Regions from separate parts of the Hymenobacter tibetensis genome, predicted to be linked through region 1. Evidence: riboswitches for the same ligand, from Rfam matches in the RefSeq annotation. Region 1 holds a riboswitch; the other holds the start of a gene.
The links. A riboswitch is a leader RNA that binds a small molecule or an ion and turns the genes downstream of it on or off. The one in region 1 is predicted to bind S-adenosylmethionine.
Positions count from the first base shown of each region.

Region 2: it holds a riboswitch for S-adenosylmethionine, as region 1 does, so the genes downstream of both, MTX78_RS09065 (amino acid permease) here and metH (methionine synthase) in region 1, are expected to answer to the same signal.

Region 1 is NZ_CP094669.1:44,436-48,547, reverse strand. Features, by position in the region: gene metH (methionine synthase) at 1-1,067, opposite strand, end outside; SAM riboswitch class I at 1,137-1,250, opposite strand; gene MTX78_RS00215 (PA14 domain-containing protein) at 1,544-3,244, shown strand; gene MTX78_RS00210 (DUF5686 and carboxypeptidase-like regulatory domain-containing protein) at 3,506-4,112, shown strand, end outside.
Region 2 is NZ_CP094669.1:2,282,070-2,286,181, reverse strand. Features, by position in the region: gene MTX78_RS25345 (TSUP family transporter) at 1-1,109, shown strand, start outside; gene MTX78_RS09065 (amino acid permease) at 1,193-2,653, opposite strand; SAM riboswitch class I at 2,994-3,105, opposite strand; gene MTX78_RS09060 (DHA2 family efflux MFS transporter permease subunit) at 3,235-4,112, opposite strand, start outside.

The DNA.
Region 1 (4,112 bases):
CTTTCTTGGGTGATGCCGAACGGCTCCAAGCCGCTCAGGCGCGTGGCGGGCACCACTTCCGGCAAGGGGCGCGGCTCGTACTTATCAGCCAGCTTTGCCAGCTCGGCAATGTGCTGGGGCGTAGTGCCGCAGCAGCCGCCTACCACCGTCACGAGCCGGTCGGAGAGGTAGCTTTCCACCACCCCCGCAAACTCCTGCGCCGACTCGTCGTAGCCACCAAAGGCGTTCGGGAGGCCGGCGTTCGGGTAAGCCGAAATGTGCACGTCGGCAATGCGGCTCAATTCCTTCACGTACACCTTGAGCTGGTCGGCGCCGAGGGCGCAGTTCAGGCCCACGCTTAGCAGCGGCAAGTGGCGGATAGAGTTCCAGAACGCCTCTACCGTCTGCCCCGACAGCGTGCGGCCGGAAGCATCAGTGATGGTGCCCGAAATCATGACGGGCACCACGCGGCCGCCTTCATCGAAGAACTTCTGCACCGCGTAGAGAGCCGCCTTGGCGTTGAGCGTGTCGAAGATGGTTTCGATGAGCAACGCGTCGGAGCCGCCGTCAATGAGGCCGCGCACCTGCTCGTGGTAGGCGGTAGCCAACTCGTCGAAGGTCACGGCGCGGAAGCCAGGGCGGTTCACGTCCGGCGAAAGGGAAGCGGTACGGTTGGTGGGCCCAATAGCGCCGGCCACGAAGCGGGGCTTAGCTGGGTTCTGCGCCGTAAACTCGTCGGCGGCTTCTTTGGCTAAGCGCGCTGATTCGTAATTCAGCTCGTACACAATATGCTCCAGCGCATAGTCGGCCTGCGCAATGGTGGTGCCGCTGAACGTGTTGGTTTCCACCATATCGGCCCCGGCCGCAAAATACTCGGCGTGGATGCCTTTAATGATATCGGGCCGGGTCAGGCTGAGCAAGTCGTTGTTGCCCCGCAGTGGCTTGGGATGGTCAGCGAAACGAGTGCCCCGAAAGTCAACCTCCTCCAGCGGATGCCGCTGAATCATGGTGCCCATGGCTCCGTCGAGCACAAGAATGCGCTGTTGCAGGATGTCGTAAAGGGGGGAGTCGGGACAGTGCGTTTTCATAGTTTCTCCTTCGGAATGCAGTGTTGAACTAGCTCATCCAGAAAGAGAAATCTGCGGGCGCAGGTTCCGTACTTATCTTCTTCCGTCGAATTAAAAACAAGACGAAATGGGAGTTGGCACCTTGTTTTACTCAGGTTGCCAAGACGTCGTAGGGCCCAATCCCTCGGTCTTTCTGGATAAGTAACACCGCGAAGATACAGCAGGAAAGTAGGAATTTCAACTTACCTCCTTCGGGCCGCGCATTCGGCCTTTATTTGCTGTTTTACAGTAAGGAAACGGCTGGTTCCCCTGCTAGCTGTAGACTGAGCTTGCTCGTTGGTTGATTTCAGCCACGTAACTCGTTGAATATCATTTCTGGGCAAGCGTTTTTTCGGCACCTTGTCTTCGCGTCGTCCCAACCTAGCCCTAACCAAGCTATTCAGACTAGTGCTATGCCACTGCCCACCTTTCTCCGAGAAGCCTGTATACTAAGCTGCTTGCTGCTACTGGTTGGCCCGCTCTGGGCTCAGCAGACACCGCCCCTCCTGGGCAATGGCCTGCGCGGGCAGTATTACGAAGGCAAGAACTTCGAGAAGCTGGTGCTTACCCGCACCGATCCTGCCATCAACTTTGACTGGACGCTCGGGCCGGATGGCAACCGTTTTGTATCGCCGGGGCCGGGAGTGCCGGGCGAGTTTTTTTCAGTGCGCTGGACTGGCTATGTCTACGCCCCCGTGACGGGCGTTTACACGTTTCACATGGCTACCGATGATGGCATGCGCGTGTGGCTTGGCGGCCGCAACGTGCTGGACTCCTGGACCGACCAGCAGGCGACGCGGTACACGGTGCAGAGAAAACTCACGGCGGGCCGCTACTATTCGCTGCGGGTAGACTATTACCAAGTGAGGTGGTCTACCCGGGCAATGCTAGCGTGGCAGCTACCACCCCAAAATACTACCTCGCCACCAGCACTAGCTCAAAACGAGTTGGACGCTATTCCGCGCCGCTACCTCTACACCTCCTTACCAGCGTCAGCCAAGCCGCTAGTGGCCGCCAAGTCGTCCGTAGCACTCGTTTCAAGTAAATCAGTCGGCGTGATTGGTATAGTACCGGGCACACGGCCTCCCAAGCCAACCCCGATGCGCCTCAAGCCGCCTACCAACGTAGCGGAAGCCGTTGCGGCCTCTACGGTAGCCGCTGCTACGGCGGGCGTGGGGCTGCGGGCCACGTACTTCGCGGGCGCTGATAGAGGAGCCGGCGTAGTGACCAGAATCGAGCCTGTGGTGGAAGTGTCTTGGCGAAACCGGCCTCCCGTGCCGGGGGTACCCGCCCAAGGCTTCAGTGTACGCTGGACGGGCTACCTGCTGGCGCCAGAATCCGGCGTGTATGTTTTCCATACAGAATTCGACGATGCCCACGACGTCACGTTTGCCAGCGACAATGTGTTGAGCATGACGCATTTCAATAAAGAGATTTTCAACGCAACGCCGGTACCCCTCGATTTTGCCCAGCGGCTGACGGCCGGCCGGTGGTATCGTGTCAGTTTGGTGTATCGCCAAGTGGAAGGGGCTTCGCGGGCTGTGTTTGCCTGGACCCGCCCCAGCGCCACAAACCGCGACCCTGTAGTGGTGCCCCAACGCTATCTGTACCCCGATATTCCGCCGTCAGCTCCACCCGTTCCTGTTGCTACGCCTCCAGTAGCGGCAGCACGCCAGCCCCGCTCGCCGAAAGTTGCTCCTGCACCAGTAGTGCCCCGGCGGCCAGCCGTGGCGCGGGCCGTGGCGCCGGTTCAGCGGCCACGCCTTGCGGTGCGCCCCGTTGCTACGGATACTCTGCCTGACCTTAGGGCGCTGAGCCGCGGAGCTGCTGTAACATTGCCTAACTTATACTTCACCCAAAGCACTGCGGTGCTGCTACCTACCTCACGCCCCACCCTGAATGCCTTGGCGGGCATGTTACGCCAGCAACCCACCATGCGCTTGGAAGTAGCAGGCCACACCGACAACGTAGGAGATGCCGCCCTCAACCTGCGCCTTTCCGAGCAACGAGCCCGCGTAGTGCGCCAATACTTAATACAGCAAGGCATCGACTCCGCGCGGCTGGTGGCCCACGGCTACGGCGGCACCCGGCCCGTGGCCGACAACCGCGACCCGCAACAACGACCTCGCAACCGGCGAGTGGAAGTGGTGGTGCAGTAGCCTACCGCTCTAGCACCCACCCAGTGAAACCACCATTCTTGCGCTGCCGTGTAGGTTTTGTTTTGCGTAAGCTCCCAAATAAATGCTCGGTTAAGGCTTCTGTCCTTTTCGTTTAAATTATTGCTACCCGCGGAACCTCACACTATAACCCATGCGTATTCTGTATCTTACGAGCTTCCGGCATCCTTCTTATTGATTTCTACGCCCTTATCTTTTCTTGATCCTTTGCTATTTCGATTCAGGTATTTACTGCTTCTGTTAGTGGCTCTAGCCGGGGCTGGGCGCAGCGAAGCACAGCTGTTACTTCGTGGTCAAGTCACGGAGGCCGCTACGCAAAAGCCGGTACCGTTTGCTTCCATTTTTGTACCCGGCACCACCGCCGGTACCACCGCCGACGCCGACGGACGCTACCAGTTGAGTACCGCCCCCACCGATACGGTCGTGGCATCAGCTATGGGCTTCGCTCCTGTCAAGAAAGCAGTAAGCCGCCAGGCTGGGCCCCAAACCATCAACTTTGCACTGGGAGCCGGGGCGGTGTCATTGGGCGAAGTGGTGGTGCGGCCCACCGAAAATCCGGCCTATGCTATCATGCGCCGGGTGCAAGAGCGCAAGCCTCAGAACGACAAGCAGCGCCTCGATGCCTTTGAGTTCGACAGCTACAATCGCACGGAAATCAGCATCAACAACTTGCCCAAGCAAGTAAGTGGGCGCAAGGTGCTACGCGACATGATAGCCGTAGCCGACAGCTTGGGGTTGGAGCGCGGCGCCGATGGCAAGCCAGTGGTGCCCATTTTTGCCTCTGAGATGTTGTCGCGCTACTACGCCCACCAGCGGCCCCTGCGGCGGCGCGAGGAAATCAAGCGCAACC
Region 2 (4,112 bases), 2.2 Mb from region 1:
ACTTGGGCTCCATCGTGCAAAAAGGCGACTTGAAAATTGCCATCAGTACCAACGGCAAGTCGCCGACCATTGCCAAGCGGCTGCGCGAGATGCTCACCACCACCCTCCCCGACGAGCTCAACGACGTGCTACAACGCATGTCCTCGATTCGGGAGAAGGTAGGCGGCGACTTTGCGCACAAAGTACGCTCCCTCAACGCCGTGACGGCTGAGCTAACCGGCGGCCCGGCCTACGAGTCGCCGGCGGCGGCTATGTGGCGCCGCCGGGCTACCATGTCGCTGCTGGCGTTCATGGCCATTATTATTATCAACATCATCTCCTACTACGTCACCTGGCAGCAGGCGTGGGAGGTAGCAAGCAACGCCGATACGTTCTACATTTTCGTCGCCATCGGCTTTGGGGCGCAGATTGTTGATGGGCTATTGGGCATGGGCTACGGGGTGGTGACGGCCATCAGTTTGATGAGTTTGAACATCTCGCCGGCTGCGGTCAGCGCGAGTATTCATACCGCCGAAATGTTTGCTAGCGGCGCATCCGGTTATCATCACTACCGCTTCGGCAACGTCAACAAGAAGCTGTTCAAGGTGTTGCTGATTCCGGGCGTTCTGGGCGCCATCACGGGGGCCTACCTGCTGGCTACGTTTGGTGAGGAATATGCGAAGTACGTGAAGCCGTTTTTGGCGGTGTATCTGCTGCTGCTAGGTATCCGCATTATTTCCAAGGCCTTTTCCAAGCCGAGTGCGCGCAAAAAGCACAAGAAGCTAGGTGTACTGGCCGCGGCTGGCGGCTTCCTCGATTCGTTTGGCGGCGGCGGCTGGGGCCCCCTCGTGACGAGCACCCTCATTGCCGGGGGCCGCACACCGCAGTACGTCATCGGGTCGGTGAGCGTCACCGAGTTCTTCGTCACGTTTGCCAGCGCCGTTACGTTCTTCGCCACGCTGGGCATTTCGCACTGGCAGATTATCCTGGGCTTGATTGTGGGTGGCGTTGCCGCTTCGCCCATAGCAGCCCGCCTCGCTGGCCGCATCCCCGTTCGGTGGATGTTTGTGGGCGTAGGGTTGATGGTGATTGTCTGGAGCTTGTGGGCACTGCGCAAGGTGTTTTTCTAGCGCAACCTTTGGCCGCTCTTCTATAAACACAAACGCCCCGACCAGCACTGGTCGGGGCGTTTGTATTTTCAATAATGTACGTGCTATACTTCTTGTGCAGGCAGCTCACTTTGCTGCCGCAGTTTGCTGTGCTTCTTGCCGTAGCCATAGTAGATAGCTAGGCCAATAGCCAGCCATACCCCTAGCCGCAACCACGTTTCCCACGGCAACGACACCATCATTACCAAGCAAGTCAGGATGCCGAGAATAGGTACCACGGGCACCCACGGCGTGCGGAAACCACGCGGCGCGTTCGGCTCTTTCTTGCGCATAATCAGGATGCCCAAGCACACCATCACGAAGGCCAGCAGCGTACCAATACTGGTCATTTCGCCTACTACTGAAATCGGCACGAAGCCCGCAAACAGGGCAATGAATAAGCCGAGCAGCAGGTTGGATTGCAGCGGCGTACGGAACGTGGGGTGAATCTTACCAAACACTGGCGGCAGCAAGCCATCCTTGGCCATCGAGAAAAACACCCGGCTCTGCCCCAACAAATCCACCAAAATAACCGAGGTGTAGCCGATAATGATAGCCAGAATAACGGCGGCCGATAGCCAAGCATACGGCGTTTTCTCGATGGCAATAGCCACCGGTGCGGCGCTGTTCTTGAACTCAGTGTAGTTAGCCAAACCGGTCATTACGTGTCCGAAAAGCACAAATAGCACGGTGCAAATCAGCAGGGACCCGATAATGCCGATGGGCATATTGCGCTGCGGGTTCTTGGTTTCCTGCGCCATAGTCGCCACGATGTCGAAGCCAATAAACACGAAGAAGATAACACCCGCTCCGCGCAGAATGCCACTTAGTCCAAACTCTCCAAACGTCCCGGTATTCTCGGGGATATACGGTTGATAGTTGGCCGGGTCGATGTACTGCCAGCCTAGGGCAATGAACACCAGCACCACCGATACTTTCAGCGTGACGACCAACGCATTAAACCACGCCGACCCTGACGTTCCGCGAATGATAATAGCTGTAATAGCCAGCACAATCAGCATGGCCGGCACGTTCACGAAACCGTGCACCGACGTGCCATCGGCCAGCGTGGCTGTTTCGAAGGGCGACATGACTAGTTGCGCCGGAATGTGCAGGTTGTACTTGGCCAGAAACTTCACCAGGTATTGCGACCAGCTAATGGCCACCGTAGCCGCCCCAACCGAGTATTCGAGCACCAAGTCCCACCCAATTATCCAGGCAAACAGCTCGCCCATCGTAGCATAGGCATAGGTGTAAGCCGACCCCGACACGGGTACCATAGAGGCAAACTCGGCGTAGCAGAGGGCCGAAAACGCACAACCTACGGCGGCCACTACAAACGAGAGCGTCACGGCTGGGCCGGTGTTGTTGGCGGCGGCAATACCGGTGAGCGAGAACAAGCCCGCCCCAATAATTACCCCGATACCAATGGTAATCAGGTTGAAGCCATTCAGACTTCGTTTAAGCGTGTGGGAACCAGTTTCGGCAGCTTCGAGCCGCAGTAGTTCCAATGATTTTTTAAGCATAAAAAGTTGTGTAGGCACGCGCTAATGCACGCTCACCCGTTGAGTAAACCTGGTTGTGGATGCACCAAGTGGCTGGTAGTGCGGACGTAATGCCCGCGTTATACGCAGCCCGTTAGGCTTAGACCAGATAAGGAAAAAGTAATTGGAAGCAGGACTGATTAGGTGCCTATGGGCGCAGGACGCAGCACCATGCGACGGCAAACCCTAGAAATCAACTTTTGTGTATCGCTCAGCAACAACAACCCACGCCACAACAAACCCACCCGCGGCCCGCAGGCGCAGCGAATGAAGTAGCAAGTAGAAAAAGCGGGGTGTTCAGTGAATGAGGCACGGCAACTTGTTTTTATATAGCCAGAGAGTGAATCCGCTGGCCTTCGGTTGGCACCGTTCCGCGGGTAGCGGGGGTTGCCGGCGCGTCTTAGAGCCTGTCTCTCAGCGCCTCTGTATAAAAACAATCCTTCGTCGGTAAAGAATTGGTGCCGCAAAGGTAAGTCCAGCCTTCGCGCATTCACAAGTACATAGTTGAAGTTGAAAATGGAGTGGCCTTACAGGCTTATCTAGAATAACTACCTGCTTACCTCCTACCCCGCGGCGCCGGCCTGTCCGTCTTGGCCGGGTTTGTTGGCGCGCATCATAAACACGAGCGGTATCGATAGCAAGCAAGCGAATCCCAGCAGATAAAAGGAATCGATATAGGACAGGATGTTGGCCTGCAGCTGCACGGCACCATATATAGTGGCTTGGGCGCGCTCCGTTGCTTCGGCTAGGCTACCACCAACGGTGGCTTGGGTGGAAGCTAAGCTTTGCACGCCTGCTTCATAATTGGGATTCGAGAAGTTGAGGCTGTCGATGATGCGGCTTTGGTGGAACTGCGCGCGGCGGGCAATCAGGGTGGTAATAGCGGCAATGCCGAAGCTGCCACCCAACGACTGCGCCAGGTTGATGAGCGTAGCCGCCTGGTTGGTTTTGTTTTTGGCAATGCCCACGTAGGCGGCTACACTGATGGGCACAAACAGGAAAGCCAAGCCCATACTTTGATACACGCGGGCCTTAGCTACACTCGCAAAGTCGATGTCGGAGCTGAGTACATGGGCGTAGTTGAACAGCGCAAGGGTGCTGATGATCAAGCCGAACAAGATCATCCAGCGCGCTTGTACCTTACCCGACAGCACCCCCACTACCGGCATCAGCAGCAGTACCGACGCCCCGCCCGGCGAAATAGCCAATCCGCTTTTCACGGCGGTGTAGCCCAACAGGTTTTGCAGAAACAAGGGGAGTTGCGTGGAGCTACTAAACAGCACCGCACCCACCGCAAACATCACTAGCACTGCCGCCGCGAAGTTGCGGTGCCGGAGCAGTTTCAGGTCGATGACAGGATCTTTGGAGCGCAGCTCCCATATAACTCCGGTTACCAATGCTATGGCAGCCACCACGGATAGCGCCGTAATGGAGCCCGAGC